Regions from separate parts of the Streptomyces sp. NPDC051364 genome, predicted to be linked through region 3. Evidence: riboswitches for the same ligand, from Rfam matches in the RefSeq annotation. Region 3 holds a riboswitch; each other region holds the start of a gene.
The links. Region 3 has a riboswitch for thiamine pyrophosphate ahead of AB0M76_RS35095 (thiamine ABC transporter substrate-binding protein). Riboswitches for the same ligand answer to the same signal wherever they lie in the genome.
Positions count from the first base shown of each region.

Region 1 (10,266 bases), on a different contig from region 3:
CGCGCAGGCCGGCCAGCCCGTACGCCTTGGAGAACGTACGCAGCACGCAGACGTTCGGGCGGCCCCGGTAGAGCTCGATGCCGTCCGGCACCTCGACGTCGCGGACGAACTCGCGGTACGCCTCGTCCAGCACCACCAGGATGTCCGAGGGCACCCGGTCCAGGAACCGCACCAGCTCGTCACGGCGCACAGCCGTGCCGGTGGGGTTGTTGGGGTTGCAGACGAAGATCAGCCGGGTCCGCTCGGTGATCGCGTCGAACATCGCCTCGAGGTCGTGCACGTCCCCGTCGGTCAGCGGGACCTGCACGGCCGTCGCACCCGAGATCTGCGTGACGATCGGGTAGGCCTCGAAGGACCGCCAGGCGTAGATGACCTCATCGCCCGGGCCGGCCGTCGACTGGACCAGCTGCTGGGCCACGCCCACCGAACCCGTGCCGGTGGCGATGTGCTCGACCGGCACCCCGAACCGCTCGGCGAGCTCGTTCACCAGGACCGTGCAGGCCAGGTCGGGGTAGCGGTTGAACTGTCCTGCCGCCGCGACCGCAGTCTCCAGCACCCCGGACAGCGGCGGGTACGGGTTCTCGTTCGAGGACAGCTTGTACGCGACGGGCCCGCCCGCGGCAGCGGGCTTCCCGGGCTTGTAGGTGGGAATGCCGTCCAGCTCGGCGCGCAGCTTCGGGCTCTTCTCGCTCACCGCAGGTCCTCCTCGACCATCCCGTACGACGTCGCCGTCGACTCAATACTGCTCACCTTATGAGGATTCCGCTCTTCCGAAAATGGCGGCGCCAGAATTGCGGGGGAGCGCACGCATATATGCACACGCCGGTGGCCCACGCCGTGGCGCGCATCCCTCGTACAGGTGAGTTGAGACCGGCCCGAGACCACACCGCTTTGGCATGCCCGTACCCGCCGACAAACGCCCCGCTCACTCTCCGCGCTCAAATGCCTTCAATTCCAAGGTCATTGGGGGTGGCGAACCATGCAGAATCGTGCCTGTCAACGCGTGCATATGCACCCGGACCACCCACCCCGCCGAGCCCTACTATCGGCTCGCCATGACAGCAGCAGGGAAGCATCAGGTGAGCCGGACCGAGACCACCCGGCGGGCCGCCGGCCGACAGGGCCGGGCCGGCATCAGGGACGTGGCCGCTGCGGCGGGCGTCTCGATCACAACCGTCTCCGACGCGCTCAATGGCAAGGGGCGGCTGCCGGACGCCACCCGCCGCCACGTTCGCGAGGTCGCCGACCGGCTGGGCTATCGCCCCTCCGCCGCGGCCCGCACCCTCCGTACCGGCAAGTCGGGCCTCATCGGTCTGACCGTGACGACGTACGGGGATGAACCTTTCACCTTCACCGAATTCGCCTACTTCGCCGAGATGGCCAGGGCCGCCACCTCCGCCGCGCTCGCCCGCGGCTACGCCCTCGTCATCCTCCCCGCCACCTCCCGACACGACGTGTGGTCCAACGTGGCCCTCGACGGCACCGTCGTCATCGACCCCTCCGACCACGACCCCGTCGTCACCGAACTGGTCCGCCAAGGCCTCCCCGTCGTCTCCGACGGCCGCCCGGCCGGCTCCCTCCCCGTCACCGCCTGGGTCGACAACGACCACGAGGCAGCCGTACTCAACCTGCTGGACCACCTCGCCGCCGCCGGCGCCCGCCGTATCGGGCTGCTGACCGGCACCACCACCGACACCTACACCCGGCTCTCCACCACCGCCTACCTCAGCTGGTGCGAGCGCGTCGGCCAGGACCCCGTCTACGAGTCCTACCCCGCCCACGATCCATGCGCCGGCGCCGTTGCCGCGGACCGGCTGCTCGCCCGGCCCGACCGGCCCGACGCCGTCTACGGGCTGTTCGACCCCAACGGGACCGACCTGCTCGCCGCCGCCCGGCGCTACGGCCTGCGCGTCCCCGAGGACCTGCTGCTCGTGTGCTGCAGCGAGTCCACCGTGTACGCCAACACCGAACCGCCCATCACCACCCTCTCCCTCAAACCGCGCCGCATCGGCACCGCCGTCGTGCAGCTGCTCATCGACGCCATCGAGGGGGTCGACACCGGGCGTCCCGTCGAACAGGTCGTCCCGACCGAGCTGATCGTCCGTACCTCCTCGCAGCGCAGGCAGCCCCGTACGACCGTCAGTCCGCCCCGGTCACCGGCCAAGGACTGACCGCCACACCGCGAAACCGGCGGGGCCGACGGCCCTGCCGAGGATTTCAGCAACACCTATTTCGGGAGAAAGCGGCAGGAACTATTGGTTCCGCCCAGGATTCACCACCCCTGGTGCGTCACAGAGCGCGAGCCGCATTCCTATGATGGGCGCACGACATCACGGACCCTCCTCCCCGGAGGTCAGGAGGGTCCGCAGGTGTACGGCAGCGCGACGGTGGTGGAGGGGTCGATGACTCAGGGGGCCGGTCAGGGACCCGCGATGCGGACGGAGACGCTGCGGGACTTCCGAGTTCCGGTCACCGAGCCCGTCCCTTACGGCGTGCCGGGCGGGCTTCCCGACGAAGCCCCCGTGTACGGCGAGTACCCCGCGTACTACGGGGAGGGCGCGTCCGTGCCCGCGCCGCCGCCCCCGGGCCAGGCGCCCGCGGCGGGCGGACCGGCCGACGAGGACGAGCTCGACGAGAGCTACACCCCCACGCACCGCGATCTGCCGATCATCGGCCGCGGCGGGCCGGGTGACACCGTCCAGGTCCAGTACATCCCCCCGGAGCCCGCGGCCGCGGGCCCCGGGCCCCTGTACGTCGTCGGCGACGTCCACGGCTATCTGGACGAGCTCGTCAGCGAACTCCAGGCGCAGGGCCTCATCGACGCCGACCGCCGCTGGTCGGCCGGCAACGCACGCATCTGGTTCCTCGGCGACTTCACCGACCGCGGGCCCGACGGGATCGGCGTCATCGACCTCGTCATGCGGCTGTCCGCCGAAGCCGCCGCCGCAGGCGGCTACTGCAAGGCCCTCATGGGCAACCACGAGCTGCTGCTCATCGGCGCCAAGCGGTTCGGCGACACCCCTGTCGCCTCGGGCGCCGGCACCGCCACCTTCCAGGCCGCCTGGCTCCTCAACGGCGGCCAGCGCACCGACATGGAGCGCCTGGAGGACGTGCACCTGCAGTGGATGTCGCGGCTGGACGCGGCCGTGCTGGAGGACGGGCACCTGCTGCTGCACTCCGACACCACCGCGTACCTCGACTACGGCGACTCCATCGAGGACGTCAACGACACCATCCACGAGCTGCTCAACCGCAACGACGCCGACATCACCTGGGACCTCTTCCGCAAGTTCACCAAGCGGTTCGCCTTCCGCGACGAGGAGACCGGCCCCCAGGCCGTACGCGAACTCCTCGACACCTACGGCGGCGGCCGGGTCGTGCACGGGCACAGCCCGATCCCGTACCTGCTGGGCGAGGTGGGCACCGAGAACGGCGACGAGTCCCGCGGCCCGGAGGCCGTGACCGGACCGCACGTGTATGCGGAAGGGCTCGCGATCGCCATGGATGGCGGGGTCACGATGGCGGGCAAACTGCTGGTCGTGCAACTCCCGCTGAACGACTGAGGGTTATCAGAAGGGGGGTAATTTCAGGAAAGCCCCTGTCACGGCGTGGCATGGGCGCTCTACCATCGCCCTATCCGTAGCAGGCTCTCCTCCGTTTGTGCCGGCGCCCGGGTCTACGCGGGCAAACCGGTCCCCACGGAGCATCGGGGGATGCACATGAACAGCGCTCCGCACCTGCTGACCGAGGACCGACCCGAGTTCGATCGGCTCCTCGACGAGGCGCTGCGTACCGCACACCAACGGCCCGAGCTCGCCGCTCTCGGCGAACGCCTGAACGCCGAACAACTGCGCACGATGGCCGTCGGGGCCAGCGCGCTGCTGACGGCCGCGGCCGCGGCCGAGTACGACCACTACGTGAAACTCCGCGGGGAACGGCGCGACGAGGCCTTGTCCACCCCCGGATCGGCAGTTGCCGACAGGAGTTCCGGGCAGGACGAGGGCGACGACGGGGCCGGGGTCAGCGCCGTGGTCGCGGTGCTCGCCCCGGTCCTGGCGGGCACCGCGATGCTGATCTTCCTGCTGGTGGGCTACGTCCTGAAGGCGATCGAGCCCGAACCGGCCTTCGCCGACACGATGCTGACGGCGGGTTGGCTCTTCGGCGCGCTGACCGTGGTCTCCTTGTTGTTCGCGGTGATCGGGCTGCTGGTGACGGCCGTCCGCAACCGCGCGACGGAGGTCGTGGCCGGGGACGGAGCGATACCCGACGAGCTCGCGCAGGCCCGCGAAGCCTGGCGGCATGCCCTGCTGGAGCGGGGCATCCTGCCGTTCCTGCGGGACGCGCTGGCCGATCCGAGCGCGGGGCCCGTGTATCCCGCCCCCCGCACGCCGAAGGCCGGGCGCATCCCCAACCTGGGATACACCCGGCCCGACTTCACCAGCCCCGGATCCCCGTCACAGGGACCCCGGCCCGGCTACACGCCTCCGGACTTCACCAGCCCCGACTTCGGCGGCCCGGAGACCGAGTCGTCCTGACAGCCTCGGTGGGCAGTCCGTCCCTGTTTCACGTGAAACATCGCGCCGAACAGGGCCAAAACACCGCCTAACCCGCCGACCGGTCCCCGGGGGCCCGCCGCCGCTGCACGGTGTCGGTCAGAGCCGGCGGGCGCCACACGCCGTCCGGGTGGTAGAGGTTCGTCCCCGGCGGCACAATCTCGTCGATCCGGTCAAGCGCCGCGTCGTCGAGGACCAGTCCGGCACCCTTGACCAGCGAGTTCAGCTGGTCCATGGTCCGCGGACCGATGATCACCGAGGTGACTGCGGGATGCGCGACCGGGAAGGCGACCGCCAGCTCGGGCAGCGTGCAGCCGATGCCGTCGGCGAGCTCGAGGAGCTTTTCCGCGGCTTCCAGCTTCGCGACGTTGCCGGGGATCGCCGGGTCGAAGCGCGCGGGAGTCAGGGCCGCCCTCCCCGAGCTCATGTCGACGGGCGCGCCGAGCCGGTACTTGCCGCTCAGGAAGCCGGAGGCGAGCGGGCTCCAGGTCAGTACGCCCATCCCGTACCGCCGGGCGACCGGCAGCACGGAGGCCTCCACCCCGCGCGCGAGGATCGAGTACGGAGGCTGCTCCGTCCGGAACCGCGGGAGAGCCCGCCGCTCGGCGACGTGATGCGCCTCGACGATCTCCTCGGCGGGGAAGGTGGAACAGCCGAAGGCACGGATCTTGCCCGCCCTCACCAGATCTCCGAGGACCGACAGGGTCTCCTCGACGTCCGTCGAGTGGTCGGGCCGGTGCACCTGGTAGAGGTCGATCCAGTCGGTGTCCAGCCGCCGCAGACTGTCCTCGACGGCCTGCACGATCCACCGCCGCGAGTTCCCGCTGCGGTTGCGCCCCTCCCCCATCTGGAAGTGGACCTTGGTGGCGAGCACGACATCGTCGCGCCGCCCCTTGAGCGCCTTGCCGACGATCTCCTCGGACTCCCCGGCGGAGTACATGTCCGCGGTGTCGACGAAGTTGATGCCCTGATCGAGTGCGGCGTGGATGATCCGCGCGCACTCGTCGTGGTCCGGGTTCCCCACCGATCCGAACATCATCGTGCCGAGGCAGTGTGCACTGACCTCTATGCCGGTCCCACCCAGACTGCGGTATCTCATGGTCATGGGGCCGCACTGTAGGAGTTGGAGTGCACTCCAGCGCAAGCAGTTCCGGCCCCGGGACGCTGCTCCGGGGAGTCCCCTCCTCCTCCCCGGAGCAGCGCCACCGCAGCCGTCGGGTCAGTCCGCCAGCGGGAGGTACACCCGGTTGCCGCTCGCCGCGAACTCGGCGGACTTCTCCGCCATGCCCGCCTCGATCTCATCGGCCTTCAGGTCTCCGCCGTGCTCACGGCGGATGTCCTGGGAGATCTTCATCGAGCAGAACTTCGGACCGCACATGGAGCAGAAGTGCGCGGTCTTGGCCGGCTCGGCCGGGAGCGTCTCGTCGTGGAACTCACGGGCCGTGTCCGGGTCGAGGGCCAGGTTGAACTGGTCCTCCCAGCGGAACTCGAACCGCGCGTCCGACAGGGCGTCGTCCCACTCCTGGGCGCCCGGGTGGCCCTTGGCCAGGTCCGCCGCGTGGGCAGCGATCTTGTACGTGATGACGCCGGTCTTCACGTCGTCACGGTTGGGCAGGCCCAGGTGCTCCTTGGGCGTGACGTAGCAGAGCATCGCGGTGCCCCACCAGGCGATCATCGCGGCACCGATGCCCGAGGTGATGTGGTCGTACGCCGGGGCGACGTCCGTGGTCAGCGGGCCGAGCGTGTAGAACGGCGCCTCCTCGCAGATCTCCTGCTGGAGGTCGATGTTCTCCTTGATCTTGTGCATCGGGACGTGACCCGGGCCCTCGATCATGGTCTGTACGTTGTGCCGCTTGGCGATCGTGTTCAGCTCGCCCAGCGTCTTCAGCTCCGCGAACTGCGCCGCGTCGTTGGCGTCGGCGATGGAGCCGGGGCGCAGGCCGTCGCCCAGCGAGTACGTGACGTCGTACGTCGCGAGGATCTCGCAGAGCTCCTCGAAGTTCGTGTAGAGGAAATTCTCCTTGTGGTGCGCCAGGCACCACGCGGCCATGATCGATCCGCCGCGCGAGACGATGCCGGTCTTGCGGCGGGCGGTCAGCGGCACGTACGGCAGCAACACGCCGGCGTGGACCGTCATGTAGTCGACGCCCTGCTCGGCCTGCTCGATGACCGTGTCCTTGTAGATCTCCCAGGTCAGGTCCTCGGCGCGGCCGTCGACCTTCTCGAGCGCCTGGTACAGCGGCACGGTGCCGATCGGCACGGGGGAGTTGCGCAGCACCCACTCGCGGGTGGTGTGGATGTTGCGGCCGGTCGAGAGGTCCATGACCGTGTCGGCGCCCCACTTGGTCGCCCAGGTCATCTTGTCGACCTCCTCCTCGATGGAGGAGGTGACGGCGGAGTTGCCGATGTTGGCGTTGACCTTCACCAGGAACCGCTTGCCGATGATCATCGGCTCGATCTCCGGGTGGTTCACGTTCACAGGAAGCACGGCGCGACCTGCGGCGATCTCCTCGCGGACGACCTCGGGGGAGACGTTCTCGCGGATCGCGACGTACTCCATCTCCGGGGTGATCTCACCGCGGCGGGCGTACGCGAGCTGCGTGACGGCGGCGCCGCCACGGCCGCGGCGGGGCTGGCGGGGGCGGCCCGGGAAGACCGCGTCGAGGTTCTTGAGACCACCGCGCGGCGAGGTGTGCTTGATGCCGTCGTCCTCGGGGCGCACGGGACGGCCCGCGTACTCCTCGGTGTCGCCGCGGCTGATGATCCAGTTCTCGCGCAGCGGCGGCAGGCCGCGCCGCACGTCGGTCTCGATCTGCGGGTCGGTGTACGGCCCGGACGTGTCGTAGAGCGTCACATCCTTGCCGTTGGTGAGGTGGACCTGGCGGACCGGCACCCGGATGTCGGGGCGGGAGCCTGCCACGTAGCCCTTGTGCCAGCCCGGCTGGCGCTCGGTCCGGCCGTCGGCGTCCTGGCTGACGGCAGGCGTGCGTGCGTCCTGAATGGTCATGAGACCTGATCTCCCTACGCCGGCATTACCCGGTAACAGGTTCGGCGGTCGACGCAGCCTCTTCCCGTACGCATGTGTGCTGCGCGTACGGTGATCAGCGCCCTCTCAGCCCGGTGCTCCGAGCTCCCGCGTTGTGCAAAGGTGCCCCCACGCTAGCGTCATCTGTGGCGTGCTGAACAGTAGGCCCCCTCAACTCTTGCGATGATCTGCCGGTGACGTCCTCGCCGCAGCATCCCTCCTCGCCCACCGAGCCCACGGGTCACACCGACCACGCACACGCGGCCCCCGGGCATGACCACGGCCCGTCGCACGGCCCGTCCCAGGGCCAATCCCATGGTCATTCGCACGGCCACGGGCCGGCGGCACCCGTCTCGAAGCACCTGCGCAAGGTCATCGCGGCCGTACTGATCCCCTTCGCCGCCGCCGTCTTCGTCGGCATGGTGGTGCTCTGGCCGGGCGGCGCCCCCGCCCACGAGCGCTCCGGGGTGGGCTTCGACCGGCAGACCCAGCAGGGCCAGGTCGTCGCGCTCGAACAGGTCGACTGCAAATCCGTGAATGCCTCGCAGGTGCCGACCACCGGCAGCCCCTCCACCCCGGAGGGCCGTGAGGCCCAGGCCGCGCAGACCGGCGAGTGCAAGAAGGCCACCATCGAGGTCACCACCGGATCCGACAAAGGCCGCACCTTTTTCGAGATCGTCCAGCCGGGCGCTCCACGGCAGTTGGAGAACGGCCAGGAGGTGGTCGTCGCGTACGCCCCGGACGCGCCCCGGGATCTCCAGTACTCCGTGATCGACGTGAACCGCAAGCTGCCGTTGGCGGTGCTGGCCGCCATCTTCGCCGTTGCGGTGGTCGTCGTCGGCCGGATGCGCGGCCTGTTCGCGCTGATCGCGCTGACCATCAGCTTCGGTGTGCTGACGCTCTTCATCCTCCCGGCGATCCTGCAGGGTTCGAACCCGCTGCTCGTCGCGGTCGTCGGTGCCAGCGCCATCATGCTCATCGCGCTCTACATGTGTCACGGACTGAGTGCCCGTACCTCCGTCGCCGTTCTGGGCACGCTCGTCTCGCTGCTGCTGATCGGGCTGCTGGGCTCGGTGTTCGTCGACTGGGCGTTCCTGAGCGGCAACACCGACGACAACACCGGGCTGATCCACGGGCTCTACCCGGACATCGACATGAGCGGCCTGCTGCTTGCAGGCGTGATCATCGGATCGCTGGGTGTGCTCGACGATGTGACGGTCACCCAGACCTCGGCGGTCTGGGAACTCCACCAGGCCGACCCGTCGATGGGGTCCCGCGCCTTGTACCGTGCGGCCATCCGGATCGGCCGCGACCACATCGCCTCGGTGGTCAACACCCTGGTACTGGCCTACGCGGGCGCAGCGCTGCCCCTGCTGCTGCTGTTCTCGATCGCGAACAGCAGCATGGGTTCGGTGGCCAACAGCGAACTGGTCGCGGAGGAGATCGTACGGACACTCGTCGGGTCGATCGGCCTGGTGGCCTCGGTCCCGGTGACAACGGCGCTTGCCGCGCTGGTGGTTTCTGCCGACCGGCCGGGGTCCCCGGCCGGAGCGGCGGCCTCGGGGCCGGTCCGCGGGGGCCGGGGACGGCGGCGCAAGCGCTGAGAGACCCGGGGTGCTCGGGGGCCCGGGGCAGCTCGGCGCGTCCGGTCCGTTCAGCCCGCGTTCTGCTCGTTCTGCCGCGACTCGGCCAGGATCCTGTCCAGCGCTTCGTCGAGGTTCTCCTCGAAGTCGCCGAGGTTGCGCTCCTGACCGAGCGGAACAAGCCGATCGGTGCGGTCGAGGAACGCCACGAGCGGCGCTGCGCCGGCGCGGAACAGAGCCCGGTCGCAGCCGACCTGGAGCCGGATGTGGACGTCGGACAGCTCCTCGGGGTCGGTGGGGGCGATGTGCACATCGCCGTCACCGCACGGCTTGTTGATGCCGTCGAGAAGGAGCTCCCGGCCGAACGCCCAGGTCACGGGCGCGTCTCCGGGAAGGTGGAACGTCAGGCGCACCGCGTAGGGGTCACGGGTGTCGTACCGGAGTTCCACCGGAATCCGGAACGAGAGCTCCTCGGAAACGAGGAAGCTCATCATGACCTCTGCCTGTACCGACTCGCGCATTGACTACCCCGCTGTAGTGGAAGTGGCCAGGAATGATCCCCCAGGGCCCTCTTGACAAGGGTGGTGGACGCGCTTGCAGATCACAAGGAGTGAGTTTTCAGATACTGATAGAGAACGAGAGGGTGCTCAACAGCGCGCCTACTTCACTCCGTAGCCGATCGACCACACATAGCAATCGTTCCTCCTGGTGCAAAGGGAGGGAAATCGCCATGGTTGCGGCGGTATCGCCAGCAGTGATGGGGATGGCTGCACACACCGTGCCCAGCGCGTACTCCTGACGCTCCGTAACCGGCTGCATGCGACCGAGGGACCCGATCCGGTCTTCCAGGGCGCGCTGGTCTCGGACGGTGTACCGGGTGACGGCCTCGACCGGGTGCCGGTCGTAGTATTCCTTGCGCGTCTCCTCGTCCAGCTGGGCCAGCAGGCACTGCCCGATGGCGTGCGCATGGCCGGTCGCACGGAAATCGGCCCACTCCTCGACGGCAGGACTGGCCGGGGTGTCCGAAACGCCCACGAGCTCGATCTCACCTTCGCGGAACACCGCGAAGTAGACGGGGGCCCCGACCGCGTCGCGGAAGTGCGCG
Region 1 is NZ_JBFBAH010000001.1:222,533-232,798, forward strand. It holds gene hisC (histidinol-phosphate transaminase) at 1-694, opposite strand, end outside; gene AB0M76_RS01105 (LacI family DNA-binding transcriptional regulator) at 1,056-2,171, shown strand; gene AB0M76_RS01110 (metallophosphoesterase) at 2,388-3,563, shown strand; gene AB0M76_RS01115 (hypothetical protein) at 3,714-4,535, shown strand; gene AB0M76_RS01120 (aldo/keto reductase) at 4,603-5,652, opposite strand; gene thiC (phosphomethylpyrimidine synthase ThiC) at 5,773-7,560, opposite strand; TPP riboswitch at 7,555-7,700, opposite strand; gene AB0M76_RS01130 (YibE/F family protein) at 7,773-9,182, shown strand; gene AB0M76_RS01135 (SsgA family sporulation/cell division regulator) at 9,233-9,682, opposite strand; gene AB0M76_RS01140 (helix-turn-helix domain-containing protein) at 9,780-10,266, opposite strand, start outside.
Region 1: it holds a riboswitch for thiamine pyrophosphate, as region 3 does, so the genes downstream of both, thiC (phosphomethylpyrimidine synthase ThiC) here and AB0M76_RS35095 (thiamine ABC transporter substrate-binding protein) in region 3, are expected to answer to the same signal.

Region 2 (10,266 bases), on a different contig from region 3:
GTGCCTCTGCGCCGCGCGTGGAGGAGCTGCTGGACCTGGCCGCCCGGGCCGTGCCCGGGCTGCGCGAGCGGCTGCTGTGGACGCAGACGCGTACGCCCGCGGACGTCGAGGCGGCCACCGGCGCGCAGGGCGGAGCGGTGCCGCCGCCCGCCCTCGCCGGAGCCGGCGGCCGGATGCTCTACCCCGCCAACACCACTGCCCTGCCGGGGCTGTTCCTCGCGGGTGGCTGGGCGCACCCCGGCGGCGGGCTGGCGCACGCCGGGATGACCGGGGCCCTGGTGGCCGGACTCATCGTGGAGGGCGCGGAGTTCCGCGGATCCCAGTGACACGGACGCCCCCGGGGAAGGGACCCCGGGGGCGCTCGCCCTGCTTCACGGCCTGCGCGGCCTCTTCGGCCTCACGGCCTCAGTAGCGGTACTGCTCGTACTCGCCGGAGCCCTGGTACGGGTACTCCTGCGGCTGTTGCTGCGGGTACGGCTGCTGCTCGTCCCCCGGGTAGGGATGGGCGGCCCCGTCGGTGGACCGCTGCTGCGGCACCCACACCCCGCCCGGCGGGGTGTCCATGGAGTACTGCTGCTGCCCGCCCGCGCTCGCGTACGGGTCGGCGGAGTAGCCGGCGTACGGGGTGTAGTCGTACGGCTGTTGCGGGATGACGGCCCCGCCGGTGCCGATGTACGGGTCGGAGTAGGCGGCGTAGACCTGCTGTTCGCCGCCGGTCGGGTAGCCCGCGGAGTAGTCGTAGCCGCCCTGGGTCTGCGGCTCGTAGGCCTGCCCGTCGTAGTACGCCGCGTACTGGTGGGCGTCCTGCTCGGCCGTGGAGTACGGCGAGGCGAACGCCGCCGTCTGCCCCGCGTCGGCGGTGGGCGCGAAGCTCTGTATCCCGTACGACCCGGTGTCCTCGGGCAGCGGCTCCGGGCTGTAGAACTCCTCGGTCGCGGCATGGAACTGCGGCTCCGGCTGCTCCTTGCCGGACGCGTCGGGCGTGTCGGCGTCCACGGCCGTCCCGTCGGACCCGTACTCCAGCCCGGTCACCTGCAGCGCGGGCTCGGGGCGCGGACTGCCCGCCCGGCGGCGCCGGTTCTGCCGTACGGGCTCGCCGCCCCGGCGCAGCGCCCAGCCGGCCTCGAAGCCCTTGCGGAAGGAGAGCGTCACCAGGGTCTGGCCCAGGGCGAACGCGGCCGCGCCGACGCCGATGACGAGCACCGACGGCAGCACGACTCCGGCAACCACCCCGAGGAACCCGGCGAACGCGAGCAGGCGCCAGCGCAGCCGGGCCTTGTACTGCATCAGGACCTCGGCAAGCAGCCACAGCGCGACGAAACCGAACGCGATGTAGAGGACCGTCATTCCCATGCGTGGCACCTCTCGGTACGGCCGCCCCGCCCAGGAAAACGGGAGCCGGCCGATCAGGCCCGCTGGTGCAGGCCCAGGTTCTCGTAGATCTCGAGAGTCGCCGTGGAATTGTTCAGCGTGATGAAGTGCAGCCCCGGTACACCCTCGGACAGCAGCCGCGCGCAGAACTCCGTGGCGAACTCAATCCCAATGGAGCGTACAGCGGCCGGATCGTCCTTGACGGCGAGCATGCGCTCTTTCACGGCTGCGGGGAAGACTGCGTTACTGAGTTGTGGCAACCGGTCGAGCTGCTTGATGCCCACAACAGGCATGACCTCGGGGATGATCGGGGTCTCGCAGCCCGCCTTCTCGGCGCTGTCGCGCAGCCGCTGATAATTCTCCGGATCGAAGAACATCTGGGTGATCGCATAGTCGGCGCCGGCGCGACACTTGTCCACGAAGTGATGGATGTCCGTGTCCCAGTCCGCCGAGCGCGGGTGCATCTCGGGGAAGGCCGCGACGCCCACGCAGAAGTCGCCTGACTCCTTGAGCAGCCGGACCAGGTCGGCGGCGTAGTGCACGCCCTCGGGGTGCGCCACCCACGGGCCCATGGGGTCGCCCGGCGGGTCGCCGCGCACGGCGAGCATGTTGCGGATGCCGGCGTCGGCGAACTGACCGATCACATTGCGCAGCTCGGCGATGGAGTGGTCGACCGCGGTGAGGTGCGCGACGGGGGTCAGGGTGGTGTCGGCGGCGATCTGCTGGGTGGCCTTGACGGTACCGCCGCGGGTGGAGCCGCCGGCCCCGTAGGTCACGGAGACGAAGCTCGGGCCCACCGCCTCGATCCGGCGCAGCGCGTTCCAGAGGTTGCGCTCGCCCTTCTCCGTCTTGGGGGCCCAGAACTCGAAGGAGTACGACGGGCTCCCGGACGCCAGCAGGTCACGGACCGTGCGTGCACGGTCCGTACGGGTGGAAGCGGTACCAAGAGCCATACGGGCAGGTTAGACGCGCCTTCGCGGTCACCGAAGCCGTGTCCGCCTTTTGGACACGTTTTTGGACACCTCTACGGACGCGCATGTCGACACGTATGGCTTCCGCCTACGCGCGGACGGCTACGCGCAGACGCGCTCCCGGACCCGCTTGGCCAGATCGGCGGCGGCCGCACCCGGGTCGGAGGCCTCGGTGAGGGCGCGGACGACCACGATGCGGGTGGCTCCGGCGTCGAGGACCTCGTCGAGGTTGCCTGCCTCGATGCCGCCGATGGCGAACCAGGGGCGGGCCTGCGCCAACGAGGCCGCGTACCGGACCAGCCCGAGGCCGGGGGCGTACCGGCCGGGCTTGGTGGGGGTGGGCCAGCAGGGGCCGGTGCAGAAGTAGTCCACGCCCGGCTCGGCGACGGCGACGTCGACCTCGGACTCGGCGTGGCAGGACCGGCCGAAGAGCACCCCGTCGCCGAGGATCGCGCGGGCGGCGGGCACGGGGATGTCGCCCTGACCCAGGTGCAGGACGTCGGAGCCGATGGCGTGGGCGACGTCGGCGCGGTCGTTCACCGCGAGGAGCCTGCCGTGCCGGCGGGCGGCGTCGGCGAACACCTGGAGGTGTTCGAGCTCCTCGCCCGCCTCCATGCCCTTGTCCCGGAGCTGGACGATGTCCACGCCCCCGGCCAGGACCGCGTCGAGGAACTCGGGGAGGTCCCCCTGCCGCTTGCGGGCGTCCGTGCACAGGTAGAGCCGGGCATCGGACAGCTGGGCGTTCGCGGACATGGGTACCCCCGGGGTGGAAGCGGTGCACGGGCCGTCCAGGGCCCGTGCACCGCGGATGGATCAGGCGGCTCGGATCACCCGGGCCGCCGGGGTGCTCCGGCGCTCCGGCGGCCCGGGGCTCGGGTCGCTCGGGTCAGAGGGCGAGCGCCTGAGCGCGGCGCTTCACCTCCGTGCCGCGATTCTCGCTCAGCGCCTGGACGGGGGTGCCGGGCAGGGTCGGGTCCGGGGTGAACAGCCACTCCAGGATCTCCTCGTCGGAGAAGCCGTCGTCGCGGAGCACGGTCAGCAGGCCGACCAGGCCCTTGACGATCTTGTCGCCGTCGATGAAGGGGGCGGGCACCTGGAGCGAACGGTTCTCGCCCCGGCGTACGGCGATCAGCTGACCTTCCTTGACCAGCTGGCGGACCCGGGTCACTTCGATGTCGAGCATCTCGGCGATGTCGGGGACGTACAGCCAGGCGGGGACAAGGGCATCGATCTTTGCGTCAATCTCGGTCACGGGCACAAGCCTGCCACCTCGGACCGACACCCGGTACCCGAGCCGACCCGTCCGGGTCCCCGGACCCCCTCCGCACCCGGCTCGTACCGTGCTAGACCAGCGCCGATTTCAGCGGGACCGCGGGATCGGCGACCTTGGCCGGATCCACCGGGGCCCCCGTCTCGATCAGCTTCCGCCCCTGCGCCAGATCCCGCGGCCGGCCCACCGCCAGGACCGCGACCAACGCCCCGGCCCGGAGCCAGCACACCGACCACGCCGCCTCGGCGGGGTCCCCGCGCCACATCAGCTCGTCCGCCCCCGCGTGGTGTCCCGCGTACTGCACGAAGCGCCCGAACTGCTCCGACCAGAAGTACGGCACCGGGTCGTAGACCTGCACCGCAGCCCCCGCCACGATGTTCGCCGCGACCACGCGCGGCCCCTGCAGGGCGTTGTCCCAGTGGTGCACCAGCAGCCGCGCCCCGTAGCGCCCCGACGGGAACGACGCGCAGTCGCCGACCGCGTACACCCCGGGCAGGGAGGTCCGCAGGTACGCGTCCGCCGTGACCGAGCCGTCCGGCCCGAGCCCGACCCCCGAGTCCGCCAGCCACCGGGTGGCGGGCCGGGCCCCGATGCCCACGACCACCGCGCCGGCCGGCAGCTCCCGGCCGTCCGCGAGCAGCACCCGCCCGGACTCCACCGAGGCCACCTTGGCGCCGGTCAGCAGGGCGGCCCCGGCCTCCTCGTACCAGCGGGCCATCGGGGCCGCGACCTCCGCCGGCAGCGCCCCGGCCAGCACCCGGTCCGCCGCCTCGACCACGGTCACCGCGCAGCCCGCCTCGCGCGCCGCGGTGGCGAACTCGGCGCCGATCCAGCCCGCCCCGACGACCACGGTCGCCGGCGCCTGGGCCAGCACCGGGCGCAGCCGGGCCGCGTCGTCCAGGGTGCGCAGCAGGTGCACGCCCTGGACGCCCTCGGACCCGGGCAGGGTCAGCGGTTCGGCGCCGGTCGCCAGGACGAGCACCTCGTACGGGACCGGTCCCGCCTCGGTGTCCAGCTCGCGCTCGGCGGCCCGCAGCCCCGTGACCTCCACCCCGAGCCGGAGCTCGATGCCCAGCCCCTCGAAGTCCACGTCGAAGGCGGAGTCCTCGGCCTTGCCGAGCAGCACCGCCTTGGACAGTGGGGGCCGGTCGTACGGCTGGTGGGGCTCGGCGCCCAGCAGGGTCACGGGGCCGCTCCAGCCCTGCTCCCGCAGCGCGACCGCGGTCTGCACCCCGGCCATTCCGGCGCCGACGATGACGACGCCGCCGCTCTGTGTCTGTTCCGTCTGCTCGCTCACACCGCCCAGCCTAGCGATCTGACACTCCGTCAGTAACGGCACTCCGCCAGAACCGCGGAACGGGCGCTCCTGGGCCGTCCGGGTGACCTGTTGTCGGTTGGTTCGTCGATCTGACCGATGGCGCCGACCGGACAGGGGTGGGTGTTGTGGGTTCGGCGGCATTGTCCACAGGGCAAGGCGACGGAGGCGCCGCCCCCACGCGACCGGAGTGATCGCGTGGGGCATCGGACCGCCCAGGCCGCGCCCCGCAACCCCGGACGGGAGCCGTCCGCCCGCACCGGACCACCGCCCGGAACGGTGAACCCGACGGGGACGCGAACACGGCAACCCAGCCCATCCGACACCGTCCGGGACGAGCGCAGCGAGCGGGAGCAGGTCTACGACTCGCTCCCGCTCGCCGAATAGGAACGGTTAGTCTGGCCGTCGTACCTATCGCGGGAGTCCGGGCGTACCGGGCTGAGAGGGAGGCTGGACGGCCTCCGACCGTACGAACCTGATCCGGGTCATGCCGGCGAAGGGAGGGGCTGGACGCCCATGCACTCATCTCGGAAGGGATCCGCCAGGGGATCCGACGTCCTCGTCATCGGGGGCGGAATCATCGGCCTCGTCACCGCCTGGCGGGCGGCCCGGCGCGGGTTGCGGACCGTGCTCGCCGATCCGGCACCCGGCGGCGGCGCCGCACAGGTCGCGGCCGGCATGCTCGCCGCCGTCACCGAGCTGCACTACGGCGAGGAGACCCTGCTGGGCCTCAATCTCGCCTCCGCCGCCCGCTACCCGGAGTTCGCCGCCGAGCTGGCCGACGCCAGCGGCGGGACGGACATCGGCTACCGCGCCTGCGGCACGCTCGCCGTGGCCCTCGACGCCGACGACCGGCTCCACCTGCGCGAGCTGCACGCCCTGCAGCGGCGCTGCGGCCTGGAGTCCGAGTGGCTCACCGGCCGCGAGTGCCGCCGCCTGGAGCCGATGCTGGCCCCGGGCGTACGCGGCGGCCTGCGCGTGGACGGCGACCACCAGGTCGACCCGCGCCGGCTGGCGGCCGCACTGCTGGCAGCCTGCGAGGGCGCCGGCGTGGAGATCCGCCGGGCGAACGCGGAGCGGCTGCTCACCACCGCCGACCGGGCCACCGGCGCACTGCTGGACGACGGTACGGAGCTGCGCGCCGACCAGGTGGTGCTGGCCGCGGGCTCGCTCAGCGGCCGGCTGGCCGGCGTACCGGCGGACGTGCTGCCTCCCGTACGGCCGGTCAAGGGCCAGGTGCTGCGGCTCGCGGTGCCTGCGGCGTACGCGCCGTTCCTGTCGCGGACGGTACGGGCGGTGGTCCGCGGCAGCCACGTGTACCTGGTGCCGCGCGAGAACGGCGAGCTCGTCATCGGCGCCACCAGCGAGGAACTCGGCTGGGACACCACGGTCACCGCGGGCGGCGTGTACGAACTCCTGCGCGACGCCCATGAGTTGGTGCCCGGCATCACCGAACTGCCGCTGACCGAGACCTGCGCGGGGCTGCGGCCCGGCTCTCCGGACAACGCCCCGCTGCTCGGCCCGACCGAACTGCCCGGTCTGCACCTGGCCACCGGGCACTACCGCAACGGGGTGCTGCTGACCCCGCTCACCGGCGACGTGATGGCGGAGCTGCTGACCACCGGTGCGCTCCCGGAGATCGCCCGCCCGTTCACCCCGCGCCGCTTCAGCGCTGCACGTCAGGAGTCGTACGCATGACCATCTCCGTCAACGGCGAGCCGCGCGAGGTCGCGGCCGGCACCACCCTCGACGCGGTGGTCGCCATCCTGACCGCGGCCCCGTCCGGCGTCGCGGCCGCACTCAACGAGACTGTGGTCCCGCGCGGGCAGTGGCCGCTCACGCCGGTGGGCGAGGGCGACCGGGTCGAGATCCTCACCGCCGTGCAGGGAGGCTGAGCGCGATGGCAGACGACGCTTTCCTGCTGGGCGGCCGGACCTTCTCGTCCCGCCTGATCATGGGGACGGGCGGGGCGCCGAGCCTGGACATCCTGGAACGGGCGCTGATCGCGTCCGGTACGGAGCTCACGACGGTGGCGATGCGCCGACTGGACCCGACGGTCCAGGGTTCCGTCCTGTCGGTGCTGACCCGGCTGGGCATCTCCGTACTCCCCAACACCGCGGGGTGCTTCACGGCGGGCGAGGCGGTGCTGACGGCGCGCCTCGCGCGGGAGGCGCTGGGCACGGACTGGATCAAACTCGAGGTCGTGGCCGACGAGCGGACCCTGCTGCCGGACGGGGTGGAGCTGCTGGATGCGGCGGAGACCCTGGTGGACGAGGGCTTCACGGTGCTCCCGTATACGAACGACGACCCGGTGCTCGCGCGGAAGCTGGAGGACGTGGGCTGTGCGGCGATCATGCCGCTGGGGTCTCCGATCGGCTCGGGGATGGGCATCCGGAACCCGCACAACTTCGAGCTGATCGCGGAGCGGGCGGGGGTTCCGGTGATCCTGGACGCCGGAGCCGGCACGGCGTCGGACGTGGCGCTGGCGATGGAGCTGGGCTGCTCGGCGGTGATGCTGGCCTCGGCGGTGACCCGGGCGCAGGCACCTGTGCTGATGGCGGCGGCCATGCGCGATGCCGTATCGGCGGGGCGGCTGGCGTATCGCGCGGGCCGCATCCCGCAGCGCCGCTTCGCAGAAGCCTCGTCCCCGGCCGAGGGCCGCGCCACCTTGGACCCGGAACGCCCGGCGTTCTGAGGCTCCGCCGCTGCGCGGGGCCTTCTCCCCGCCCCGACCGGGGAAACTCCGGCCCCGCCGGCGTTCGAGGCGCGGGGGTGCGGGGGCCGGCCCCCTGGGGGTCCCTCCGGACGGAGTCCGGGGGAGGCGCCGCACCTGCGCGGGGGTCCGGGGCTCTGCCCCGGTGAACGGGAGAAGGGCGGGGCGGGGAGAAAAGCCCCACACAGCGGGACACCGCACCCCGCCTGACCAGCGAAGCCGGGCCCACACGTCACAGCTGCGCTGCAACAGACCACCACCCGGGACAGGACTCCGACCCACGCTCGTAGAATCGCCGGGTGGATACGACCCTGGATGACCCCCTCGTCGGGCAGACACTCGACGGCCGCTACCGCGTCGACGCCCGCATCGCGGCCGGCGGCATGGCAACGGTCTACCGGGCCGTCGACACCCGCCTCGACCGTGTGCTCGCACTGAAGGTGATGCACCCGGCGCTCGCCGCCGACGGCGGCTTCGTCGACCGGTTCATCCGCGAGGCCAAGTCCGTGGCCCGCCTCGCGCACCCCAACGTCGTCGCCGTTTTCGACCAGGGCACCGACGGGCCGTACACGTACCTCGCCATGGAGTACGTCTCCGGCTGCACCCTGCGCGACGTGCTCCGCGAGCGCGGCGCGCTCCAGCCCCGCGCTGCCCTCGACATCCTCGAGCCCGTCCTGGCCGCGCTCGGCGCCGCCCACCGGGCCGGGTTCGTGCACCGTGACATGAAGCCCGAGAACGTCCTGATCGGCGACGACGGCCGGGTCAAGGTGGCGGACTTCGGGCTGGTCCGGTCCGTCGACTCGGTGACCAGCACCACAGGCTCCGTCCTCGGCACCGTCTCCTACCTCGCCCCCGAGCAGATCGAGACCGGCAGCGGCGACACCCGCGTGGACGTCTACGCCTGCGGTGTCGTCCTGTACGAGATGCTCACCGGCTCCAAGCCGCACTCCGGCGGCACCCCCGCCCAGGTGCTCTACCAGCACCTCCACGAGGACATGCCGCCGCCGTCGGCCGCCGTCCCGGGGCTGCCGGGCGTCCTGGACCAGCTCGTCGCGTACGCCACCGCCCGCGATCCGGAGCTGCGCCCCTCCGACGCTGCCGCCCTGCTCGGCCTGGCCCTCGACGCCCGCGCGCTGCTCGGTGACGGAGAGCTGGACGCCGTGCCGCCGCAGGCGCGTGCCGAGACGCGGAGCGCCACCGAGGACCGCACCGGCGTGATCCCGCGGCCCGTCGCGGCGCAGCCGCCCGTGAACCTCACCTCCCGGCTGGAGCTCCCGGACCGCCCGGAGCCCACGCCGGCCCAGTCGGCGCCGCCGGCCCCGCGCAGGCCGCGGCGCGGCACGCTGCTCGTGATCGCCGGGGTGCTGCTCGCGCTCGGTCTGGGCACCGGGGTCTGGTACATCAACGCCGGCCAGTTCACGAAGGTCCCCAACCTGCTCGGGAAGACCGAGGCGCAGGCCAAGTCCGAGCTGTCCGCGGCCGGCCTCGGCGTGAAGCGGATCGACCGGAAGTTCAGCGACGCCTTCGACCGCGGGACGGTGATGAACTCCGACCCCGCGAGCGGCAAGCGCATCCGCGGCAACGGCGCGGTGGTGCTCACGGTCTCGCGCGGCCCGGAGATCGTCGTCGTACCCGATCTGAAGGGCAGGCCGCTGGACGATGCGAAGGCCGAGCTGACCAAGAGCGGTCTGGCTCCCGGCCTGGTCACGCAGGCGTTCAGCCAGGACGTCGCCCAGGGCTCGGTGATCTCCACCGATCCGACAGGCGGGCAGAAGCGGTCGCCCGACACGGCGGTCGCGATCGTGGTCAGCAAGGGCCGGCCGGTCCAGGTGCCGAACGTGGCCGGACGGCCCCTCGACCAGGCGCGGGCCGCCCTCCAGGACGCCGGACTCAAGGTCGAGACGGCCGCCGACCAGGTCAACTCGCCGTTCCCGGCCGGTACGGTCGCCAACCAGTCGATCGGCGCCGGAGCGCAGGCCGCGACGGGTGACACGGTCACGCTCACCGTGTCCAAGGGCCCCCGGCAGATCCCGGTGCCGAACGTGACCGGCCAGGAGGCGGACGTGGCCCGCAGGACGCTGGAGGCTGCCGGTTTCAAGGTGAAGGTGGAGCGGCCGTTCCTGTCCTTCAGCAACACGGTGGACGCCCAGTCGGTGCCGGGCGGCCAGAACGCCCCCGAGGGCAGCATCATCGTCCTGCGGACCAAGGGGCTGTAGCAGTAGTGGACCGGAGGGTCATGGACGGGGCCGTGCGCAACCCCGTGGGCGGGCACGTCCCCGTCGCCGGCGGGCTCGCCTCGGTGGGGCTGACGTACGCGCGGGAGATGGGTGCGGAGGCCGTCCAGGTCTTCGTGGCCAATCCCCGCGGCTGGGCCACCCCGGTCGGGAACCCGGCGCAGGACGAGCTGTTCCGGGCCGGGTGCGCGGCCGGGTCGATCCCGGCGTACGTGCACGCGCCGTACCTGATCAACTTCGGCTCGCACACCGAGGCGACCGTGGAGAAGTCGGTGGAGTCGCTGCGGCACTCGCTGCGCCGCGGCCGGGAGATCGGTGCGCTCGGGGTGGTCGTCCACACCGGCTCGGCGACCGGAGGGCGCCCGCGCGAGGCGGCGTACGAGCAGGTCAGG
Region 2 is NZ_JBFBAH010000012.1:66,859-77,124, reverse strand. It holds gene AB0M76_RS24645 (NAD(P)/FAD-dependent oxidoreductase) at 1-326, shown strand, start outside; gene AB0M76_RS24640 (hypothetical protein) at 406-1,353, opposite strand; gene metF (methylenetetrahydrofolate reductase [NAD(P)H]) at 1,407-2,324, opposite strand; gene thiE (thiamine phosphate synthase) at 2,445-3,095, opposite strand; gene AB0M76_RS24625 (Rv2175c family DNA-binding protein) at 3,229-3,594, opposite strand; gene AB0M76_RS24620 (FAD-dependent oxidoreductase) at 3,686-4,909, opposite strand; TPP riboswitch at 5,334-5,446, shown strand; gene thiO (glycine oxidase ThiO) at 5,444-6,625, shown strand; gene thiS (sulfur carrier protein ThiS) at 6,622-6,822, shown strand; gene AB0M76_RS24605 (thiazole synthase) at 6,828-7,622, shown strand; gene pknB (Stk1 family PASTA domain-containing Ser/Thr kinase) at 7,940-9,856, shown strand; gene AB0M76_RS24595 (deoxyribonuclease IV) at 9,877-10,266, shown strand, end outside.
Region 2: it holds a riboswitch for thiamine pyrophosphate, as region 3 does, so the genes downstream of both, thiO (glycine oxidase ThiO) here and AB0M76_RS35095 (thiamine ABC transporter substrate-binding protein) in region 3, are expected to answer to the same signal.

Region 3 (10,266 bases):
CTGGTGGCTGTTCGCCGTGACCCTGCTGATCATCGCGGGTGGCACGGTGGCCGTCCGCCTCCTGGGCGCCCGGGCCGCGATCCTCGCGGGCCTGCTGTCGGGCCTGGCCTTCGGCGCGCTCGGCGTCGGCGTCCGCATCCTCGACGGGGTCGACCCGTTCGACCTGGGCAAGCTGCTCGCCGACCCGGCCCTCTACGCCATCCTGCTGGCCGGTGTGGGCGGCATGTACCTGCACACGGTCGCCCTCCAGATCGGCTCGGTGAACGGCGCGACAGCCGCATTGGTGGTCGGCGAGACCGTTCTGCCGGGTGCGATCGGCGTCCTGTGGCTGGGCGACGCGTCGCGGCCGGGCCTGGCATGGCTGGCGGTCCTCGGCTTCGTCCTGGCCGTCACGGGCGCGGTGGCCGTCGCCTGGTACGGCAACCACGACGGCGCAGAAACCCCGGCCGAAGACCCCACCCCCGAATCCGCCCCCGCCAATCCCAGCCCCGCCGGCGTGTGAGGCGCGGGGTCCGGGGCGGAGCCCCGGGTCCGTTCAGCCCGACCGGCGTTTGAGGACCGGGTCCGGGCCGAGCCCGGGTGGGGGCACCTCCCAGCGGTAGCTGGGGGAGGGCGAAGGGCGGGCAGGGGACAAGCCCCGCGCAGCGGCTACACCGCCGGGAGGACGACCACCTCGGCCGGGGCGAAGGACACCGCGACCCGGTCCCCCACGGCCGGGGCACCGGCCAGCCCGCACTCCGCCTCCAGCTCCGGCCCCGCCTCCGGCCGCAGCCGCAGCGCCACATGCGTCCCACGGAACGTCCGTGCGAGCACCTCACACCGCAGCCCGGCCGCCGCGAGCACCACACCCGCCGGCCGGACCAGGATCCGCCGCTCGCCCTGCGGGGAACCGGCCGGCACCAGGACCTTGCCCCAGGCCGTCACCGCGGCCCCGCCCGACACCTTCGCCGGGACCACGTTCTCGAAGCCGAGGAACCGCGCCACGAACTCCGAGGCCGGCCGCTGCCAGACCTCCAGCGGGGTCCCGGCCTGCGCGATCCGCCCGTCCTGCATCACCACCACCCGGTCGGCCAGGGCGAAGGCCTCCCCCTGGTCGTGGGTGACGGCCAGCACCGTGGTCCCGAGCCGGGAGAACAGCCCCCGCAGCTCCACCACCAGCCGCTCGCGCAGCCCCCGGTCCAGCTGCCCCAGCGGTTCGTCCAGCATCAGCAGCCGCGGTGCGGGGGCCAGCGCCCGGGCCAGGGCCACCCGCTGCTGCTCACCGCCCGAGAGGGAGGACACGGACCGGCCCTGGGCCCCGGGCAGCCCGACCAGCTCCAGCAATTCCGCGACCCGGGCTTCGCAGGACCCGCGGCCGGAGCCCCCCATGCGCAGCCCGAACGCGACGTTCCCGCCCACGTCCCGGTGCGGGAACAGCTGGTGGTCCTGGAACATCAGGCCGACCCCGCGCCGGTGCACGGGCACCCGTACCTGGTCCGCCCCGCCGAGCAGCACCCGCCCGGAGGAGACCGGCTGGAGTCCGGCGACGACCCGCAGCAGCGTGGACTTGCCGCTCCCGCTCGGCCCGAGCACGCACACGATCTCGTGCTCGGCGACCTCCAGATCCACCACGTCGACGACGGCACGCTCGCCGAAGCGGACCGACACCCCGGCCAGTTCGAGCAACGTCATCAGAACTCTCCCGAGGTCTTGTCGGGGCGCAGCCGCTCCAGCACCAGCAGGGACACCGCGCACACCAGCATCAGAATCGTGCTCAGGGCCATCGCCTGCCCGTAGTTGAGTTCACCGGCCCGTCCCAGCAGCCGTGCCACGGCCACCGGCAGCGTCGGACGGTCGGGCCGCGCGATGAAGACGGTCGCGCCGAACTCCCCCAGCGAGACGGCGAAGGCGAACCCGGCCGCGATCAGCAGCGCCCGCCGCACCAGCGGCAGGTCCACCTCCCGCCAGGCCCGCAGCGGGGACGCCCCGAGCACGGCGGCGGCCTCGCGCAGCCGCCCGTCGACGGCGCGCAGCACCGGCAGCATGGTCCGTACGACGAACGGCACGCCCACCAGCGCCTGGGCCAGTGGCACCAGGATCCACGAGGTCCGCAGATCCAGCGGCGGCTCGTCCAGGGTGATCAGGAAGCCGAAGCCGACGGTCACCGCCGACACCCCCAGCGGAAGCATCAGCAGCGCATCGAACCCGCGCACGAACCGGCCCCCGCGCCGGGTCAGCGCCGCAGCCGCGAGCCCCCCGATCACCAGGGCGATGGCGGTGGCGGCGAGCGCGTACTGCAAGGAGTTCCAGATCGCCTCCAGCGGTGGCACCAGGAACGTTCCGCCGCCGGCGCCCGCGTCCTGGAGCGCCCGGTAGAAGCCGAACCCGTACCCGCCCGGGGCGTCGAAGGACCGTTCCACCAGAACCAGCAGCGGGGCCACGATCAGGAGCGCCACCGTCAGCAGCACCCCGCCCAGCAGGGCGCGCTGCCCGGGCCCGCTCGGCCGGTGTGCGGTCCGCGCCGGGTCCACCAGCCTCAGGGCGGTCTCGCGCCTGCGCACGGTCCAGGCGTGAATACCGAGGATCAGGCCGACCGCCACGAACTGCACCATCGTGAGGACGGCGGCCGTCGGCAGGTCCAGCAGCTGCGCGGTCTGCCGGTAGACCTCCACCTCGAGGGTGGCGTACGAGGGACCGCCCAGGATCTGCACGACGCCGAAGGAGGTGAAGGTGAACAGGAACACCATCAGCGAGGCGGCGGCCACGGCCGGCCCGAGCGCGGGCAGCGTCACCCGCCGCCAGGCGGCGAACCGCCCGGCGCCCAGCACCCGGGCGGCCTCCTCCTGGCGCGGGTCGAGCTGTGCCCAGAGCCCGCCGACCGTCCGTACGACGACGGCGTAGTTGAAGAAGACGTGCGCGAGCAGGATCGCCCACACGGTGGTGTCCAGCCGGACGCCCCACAGCTCGTCCAGCAGCCCGCCCCGCCCGACCAGCGCCAGGAAGGCCGTGCCGACCACCACGGTCGGCAGCACGAACGGGACCGTGACCACCGCCCGCAGCAGCTGTTTGCCGGGGAACTCGAAGCGCGCGAAGACGTACGCGCCGGGGAGTGCGATCAGGAGCGTGAGCGCCGTGGACGCGAACGCCTGCCAGGTGGTGAACCAGAGCACCTCGGCGATGTCGGGCTGGGTCAGCACCTCGCCGATCCGGCCGAACTGCCAGCCGTCCTCGGTCTTGATCCCGCGGCCGACGATCGCGGCGACGGGATAGGCGAAGAACAGCCCGAAGAAGGCGAGCGGTACGGCCATCAGGGCGAGCCTGACGGCCGTACCGCGTGCGCCCTCCTTCGCAGGAGTGCTCTCGCGTCCTACTTCACGACGAGCGAGGACCATGTCTTGACCCACTGCTCACGGTTCTTGGCGATGGTCTCCGGAGCGACGTTCTCCGGCTTCTCGACGACCGCGCCGTGCTTCGTGAACAGCTCCGGCAGCTTCGCGTCCTTGACCACCGGGTTCACGAACATCTGCAGCGGCATGTCCTCCTGGAACTTCTTGCTCACCAGGAAGTCCAGGAGCGCCTTGCCGCCCTCCTCGTTCTTCGCGCCCTTGAGCAGGCCCGCGAACTCGACCTGGCGGAAGCAGGTGCCGGTGGAGACGCCCGTGGGGGCCTCGGCCGGCTGCGGCTCGCCGTACAGGACCTCGACCGGCGGGCTGGAGGCGTAGGAGACGACCAGCGGGCGGTCGCCCTTGGCCTTCTTGCCGCCCGCGGAGCCCGAGAAGCGCTCGTTGTAGGCCTGCTCCCAGCCGTCGACGACCTCGACGCCGTTGGCCTTGAGCTTGGTCCAGTAGTCCTTCCACCCTCCCCCAGAGGCTTCGCCCTGGGAGGTACCCCCATCGCCGTACTTGCCGACGGAGGCGAGGAGGAAGCCGAGGCCCGGCGAGGAGGTCGCCGCGTTCTCGGTGACCAGCAGGTTCTTGTACTCGGGCTTGATCAGGTCGTCCAGCGTCTGCGGCGGGGCGAGCTTCTTGTCGGCGAAGTACGCCTTGTCGTAGTTGACGCAGATGTCGCCGGAGTCGATCGGGGTGACCCGGTGCTCCTTGTCGAGCACGAACTCGGGCTTCACGTCGGCCAGGCCCTTGGCCTCGTACGGCGTGAAGATCCCGTTGTCGAGGGCGCGCGAGAGGAGGGTGTTGTCGACACCGAAGAAGACGTCGCCGCGCGGGGAGCCCTTGGTGAGGATCTCCTGGTTGAGGGCGGCGCCCGCGTCCCCGGACTTCAGGACCTTGACGGTGTAGCCGCTCTGCTGCTCGAACTCCTTGAGGACCGTGTCGGTCACGTTGAAGGAGTCGTGGGAGACGAGCGTGACCGTCTTGGACTTCGGCGCCTCGCCCGCGCCGCCCGCGGACTTGTCCTTGGCGTCGCCGCCGCCGCAGGCGCTGAGCGTGGCGACGCCGAGCGCGGCCGCGAGCGCTGCGCCCGCGAACTTCTTGGTGGTGCTCACTGGTGAATTCCTCCTGGGATGTCCAGGAGAAGACGCGGCCCTGCCCGGCGCTCAGTGCGAGCGGTCGCCGGGCAGGGCGCAACAGCTTGAGTGATGACCGAACTTCCTACCCCGAATGACCGGGGCGAGGTTCAGAGGGTCTGCGGATGACGGTTACCGCACTCTCAGCGCTGTGGCGCTCCCCTGTCGGAATATGCAATTGGTTCGGCCACAGGGTACCTCGTGGCCGAATCGGGCCCGCGAAAACCGCAGGCTAGCGCTCCGAGGCCGCCAGCTGGCCGCACGCGCCGTCGATCTCCTGACCGCGGGTGTCGCGGACGGTCACCGGCACGCCGTGGCGGGCGATGGCCTCCACGAAGGCCTTCTCGTCCTCGGGACGCGAGGCGGTCCACTTCGAGCCCGGCGTCGGGTTCAGCGGGATCAGGTTGACGTGGACACGCTTACCCTTGAGCAGCTTGCCCAGGAGGTCGCCGCGCCAGGCCTGGTCATTGATGTCGCGGATCAGGGCGTACTCGATGGAGATCCGGCGGCCGGACTTCTCGGCGTACTCCCAGGCCGCATCGAGGACCTCGCGGACGTTCCAGCGGGTGTTCACAGGCACGAGGGTGTCGCGCAGCTCGTCGTCCGGCGCGTGCAGGGAGACCGCGAGGCGGCACTTGAAGCCCTCGTCGGCGAACCGCAGCATCGCCGGGACCAGGCCGACGGTGGAGACGGTGATGCCGCGCTGCGACAGGCCCAGACCGTCGGGCTCGGGGTCGGTGAGGCGGCGGATGGCGCCGACGACCCGCTTGTAGTTCGCCAGCGGCTCGCCCATGCCCATGAAGACGATGTTGGACAGCCGGGCCGGTCCGCCGGGGACCTCGCCGTCGCGCAGCGCGCGCATGCCGTCGACGATCTGGTGGACGATCTCGGCGGTGGACAGATTGCGGTCCAGGCCCGCCTGGCCGGTGGCGCAGAACGGGCAGTTCATACCGCAGCCGGCCTGCGAGGAGATGCACATGGTGACCCGGTCGGGGTAGCGCATCAGCACGGACTCGACGAGCGTGCCGTCGTGCAGCTTCCACAGGGTCTTGCGGGTGGTGTCGTCGTCGCACGAGATGTGCCGGATGACGTTCATCAGCTCGGGGAGCAGCTCCTGCTGGAGCTTCTCGCGGGAGCCCGCCGGAATGTCCGTCCACTCGGCCGGGTCGTGCGTGTACCGGGCGAAGTAGTGCTGCGAGAGCTGCTTGGCCCGGAACGGCTTCTCACCGATCGCGGCGACCGCCTCGCGACGCTCCTCGGGGGTGAGGTCGGCGAGATGCCGGGGCGGCTTCTTGGCTCCGCGAGGGGCGACGAAGGTGAGCTCTCCCGGGACGGGGCGGGCCATGGCAGGTACTCCTCGTAAGACGAAAGGCGCGCCGCAGAAGCAGCGCGCCTTTCAAGAGTAACCGCCCGGACCCACCTGAAGCCTTCGGACGTACGTCGCCCCAGCTCAGCGGGGTCCCCCTGGTGAACCGCCCGTCGGCCGGAACCCGCGGAGGCCGGTTTCAGCCCGTGCCGACGAACGCCGCCAGCAGCAGCCACACCACCGGGGCGGTCGGCACCAGGGAGTCGAGCCGGTCCATGCTGTATCCGATATGCGGCTCCGCCGCAGGGCGCCGTGGCCCGGCAGCAGGGATCAGCCGGTCCCCACGAACGCCGCCAGCAGCAGCCACACCACCGGGGCGGTCGGCAGCAGGGAGTCGAGCCGGTCCATGCCGTATCCGATATGCGGCTCCGCCGCAGGGCGCCGTGGCCCGGCAGCAGGGATCAGCCGGTCCCCACGAACGCCGCCAACAGCAGCCACACCACCGGGGCGGTCGGCAGCAGGGAGTCGAGCCGGTCCATGATGCCGCCGTGGCCCGGCAGCAGCGTGCCCATGTCCTTGATGCCCAGGTCCCGCTTGATCATCGACTCGCCGAGGTCGCCCAGCGTGGCGCTGACCGCGACGGCGAGACCGAGCAGCAGGCCCTGCCACCAGGCGCCCCCGTCGATCAGGAACTCCATGCACAGCGCGCCGGCCGCCATCGCGAAGGCCACCGCGCCGAACAGCCCCTCGCGGGTCTTGCCGGGGCTGATGCGCGGCGCCAGCTTGTGCTTGCCGAAGCGCCAGCCCACCGCGTAGGCCCCGGTGTCGCTGACCACGGTCAGCAGCAGGAACGTGACCACGCGCTCCGGACCGTCGTCGGCGGTGAGCAGCATCGCGACGAAGGTGGCCAGGAAGGGCACGTAGAACGCCGCGAAGACGCCTGCGGTGACGTCCTTGAGGTAGTCCTCGGGCGGTTCGGTCATCCGCCAGACCAGGACCGCCAGCGCGGTCAGGGCCATGGCCACCCAGGCGCCCTCGGCCCCCCGGACGTATCCGGCGATGACCATGGCGGCGCCGCCGACCGCGAGCGGGACGAGCGGCGCCTTGATGCCCTTCTTCTCCTGGAGCCGGGAGGTGAGCTCCCACAGGCCCACGACGACCGCGACGACGATGACGCCGACGAAGACCGCCTTCACGATGAACAGCGAAGCGAAGATCACCGCACCGAGGCCGACGCCGACCCCTATGGCGGCACGCAGGTCTCGCCCCGCCCGCTTCTTCTGCGGCGGGGGCGAGGCGTCCTGCGGTGCCTGCGAGGGCGGAGGCGGGGGGCTGGGCATGGGCTCCTGCAGCGGCGTCTCGGCGCGGAACGGGGGGCCGCCGTCGGCGGCGGCCCCCCGATCGCGTGCTTCCCGGTCGTCGAAGTCACGGCCGGCGGCATCGGGCACGATGGGCATGGGCCGAGTGTGCGGGCCCACCAGCGCATCGTATGCGGGACCCGCCGGAACCTGCTCCGTGGCCCAGGGAGAGTCGTTCATCAGACCTCGAGGAGCTCGGCTTCCTTGTGCTTGAGCAGCTCGTCGACCTGCGCGACGTACTTCGCGGTCGTGTCGTCGAGCTCCTTCTCCGCGCGGCGCACCTCGTCCTCGCCGGACTCCTTGTCCTTGACGAGCTTGTCGAGGGCGTCCTTCGCCTTGCGGCGGATGGAGCGGATCGAGACCTTGGAGTCCTCGGCCTTGGTGCGCGCGACCTTGATGTACTCCTTGCGGCGGTCCTGCGTCAGCTCGGGGAAGGTCACCCGGATGATATTGCCGTCGTTGCTGGGGTTGACGCCCAGGTCCGAGTCGCGGATGGCCTGCTCGATGTTGCGCAGGGCGCTCTTGTCGAACGGGGTCACGATCGCCATGCGCGGCTCGGGCACCGAGAAGGACGCGAGCTGGTTGATGGGGGTGATGGCGCCGTAGTAGTCCGCCACGATCTTGTTGAACATCGCCGGGTGCGCACGACCGGTGCGGATCGCCGCGAAGTCTTCCTTGGCGACGACGACGGCCTTCTCCATCTTCTCCTCGGCCTCGAGGAGGATTTCTTCGATCACCACGTGCTCCTGCATGTCAGATTTGGATGGTTCAGGCGGGCGGGGCGGGCTCGGCCCGGTGGGGCCGGGCCCGGCGTCGGGACGCTCAGGCCCGGGTGCCCTGGTCGCTCACGAGCGTGCCGATCTTCTCACCCTTGACGGCGCGGGCGATATTGCCCGCGGCGAGCAGCTCGAAGACCAGGATCGGCAGCTTGTTGTCGCGGCACAGCGTGATGGCGGTGGCATCGGCGACCTTGAGGTCGCGGGAGAGCACCTCGCTGTACTCCAGCGCGTCGAACTTCACCGCGTCGGGGTTCTTCTTCGGGTCGGAGTCGTAGACCCCGTCGACGCCGTTCTTGCCCATGAGCAGGGCCTCGGCATCGATCTCCAGGGCTCGCTGGGCGGCCGTGGTGTCGGTGGAGAAGTAGGGCATGCCCATGCCGGCGCCGAAGATGACGACGCGGCCCTTCTCCAGGTGGCGTACGGCGCGCAGCGGGATGTACGGCTCCGCGACCTGGCCCATGGTGATGGCGGTCTGCACACGGGAGTCGATGCCTTCCTTCTCCAGGAAGTCCTGGAGGGCGAGGCAGTTCATGACGGTGCCGAGCATGCCCATGTAGTCGGACCGCGCACGGTCCATGCCCCGCTGCTGCAGTTCGGCGCCGCGGAAGAAGTTTCCGCCGCCGATCACGACGGCGATCTCCGCGCCGTCACGGACCACCGCGGCGATTTCGCGCGCGATGGCATGGACGACGTCGGGGTCGACGCCCAGTCCTCCACCACCGGAGAAGGCTTCGCCCGACAGCTTCAGCATGAAGCGGCGGCCCTTCTTGTCGTGGTCGCTCTTGTCGTCGGAAGCGGTGTGGGGGTCCACGCCCTGATTCATGGAGATCTCCTCGTGCACATACGAAGAAGGCCATTGCCGGTGGGTCCTCGCGGTTCCCTCTACGGCAATGGCCTCCTCGTCAGATCTGCGGTCGTTCCGCGCGCGGGCGGACGACTGCTTCAGACCCTACCGGGGTCCGGTGTCCGTCGTGTACGGACGGACTCAGATGCCGACCTTGATGCGCGTGAAGCGCTTCAGGGTGACACCGGCCTCGTCCAGAACCTTCTGGACGGACTTCTTGTTGTCCAGCGCGTACGCCTGGCCGAGCAGCGTGGCGTCCTTGAAGAAGCCGTTGACGCGACCCTCGACGATCTTGGCGATGGCAGCCTCGGGCTTGCCCTCCGCGCGGGTGACCTCTTCGGCGATGCGACGCTCGGACTCGACCTTCTCGGCCGGGACGTCCTCGGCGGACAGCCACTGCGGCGCGAACGCGGCGATGTGCTGCGCGACGCCGCGGGCGACCTCGGCGTTCTCCTTGTCGAGCTCGACCAGGACGCCGATCTGGAACGGCAGGTCGGGCATCGTGCGGTGCATGTACGCCGCGACGTAACCGTCGGTGAACTGCGCGAAGCGGTCCAGGACGATCTTCTCGCCCAGGTTCGCGTTCGCCTCGTCCACGAAGGCGGTGACGGTCTTGCCGGGCTCGATCTCGGACGCGAGCAGCGCCTCGATGTCGGCCGGGGAGGTGGCGGCGACGTGCGCGGCCAGCTGGTTGGCGACGGCCAGGAACTTCTCGCCCTTGGCGACGAAGTCCGTCTCGCACTTCAGCTCGACGATGACACCGGAGGTGTTGTCGTCGGCGATGACGGAGACGACGGCACCGTTCTCGGCAGAACGGCCCTCGCGCTTGGCGACGCCCTTCTGACCCTTGATACGGAGCGCTTCCTGGGCCTTGTCGACGTCACCGTCGGCGTCCACGAGCGCGTTCTTGCAGTCCAGCATGCCGGCGCCGGTGAGCTCGCGGAGCTTCTTGACGTCAGCGGCGGTGTAGTTCGCCATGAGTCTGTGATTCTCTCTCGAAGTCGTAGATCTACGGGTGAACGGCGGAGGCGCCGCGCTTTTGGCGCGGCTCCCCCGCCGTCATCGTCCGTGCTGTGAGTGCCCGGCGCGTGAACGCCGGGCGCTCTCAGTGGGTCAGGCCTGCTCGGCGTCGGCGGCCGGGGCCTCGACAGCCTCGGCGGCCGGGGCCTCGACCTCGGCGGCGGGGGCCTCGACCTCGGCGGCCGGGGTCTCGACAGCGGCCTCGGCCGGAGCGGCCTCGGCGTCGTCGGCCTTCTTCTCGCCCTCGAGCAGGTCGCGCTCCCACTCGGCGAGCGGCTCGGCGGCGGCCTTCTCGCCCGGCTTCGAGTCACCGGTCGCAGCGCCGGAGCGGGCGATGAGGCCCTCGGCGACGGCGTCGGCGATCACGCGGGTGAGCAGGGTGACGGAACGGATCGCGTCGTCGTTGCCCGGGATCTTGTAGTCGACCTCGTCGGGGTCGCAGTTGGTGTCGAGGATCG
Region 3 is NZ_JBFBAH010000029.1:47,186-57,451, forward strand. It holds gene AB0M76_RS35080 (hypothetical protein) at 1-502, shown strand, start outside; gene AB0M76_RS35085 (ABC transporter ATP-binding protein) at 649-1,671, opposite strand; gene AB0M76_RS35090 (iron ABC transporter permease) at 1,671-3,287, opposite strand; gene AB0M76_RS35095 (thiamine ABC transporter substrate-binding protein) at 3,347-4,480, opposite strand; TPP riboswitch at 4,566-4,675, opposite strand; gene rlmN (23S rRNA (adenine(2503)-C(2))-methyltransferase RlmN) at 4,734-5,846, opposite strand; gene AB0M76_RS35105 (hypothetical protein) at 6,007-6,174, opposite strand; gene AB0M76_RS35110 (phosphatidate cytidylyltransferase) at 6,269-7,345, opposite strand; gene frr (ribosome recycling factor) at 7,345-7,902, opposite strand; gene pyrH (UMP kinase) at 7,988-8,767, opposite strand; gene tsf (translation elongation factor Ts) at 8,930-9,766, opposite strand; gene rpsB (30S ribosomal protein S2) at 9,902-10,266, opposite strand, start outside.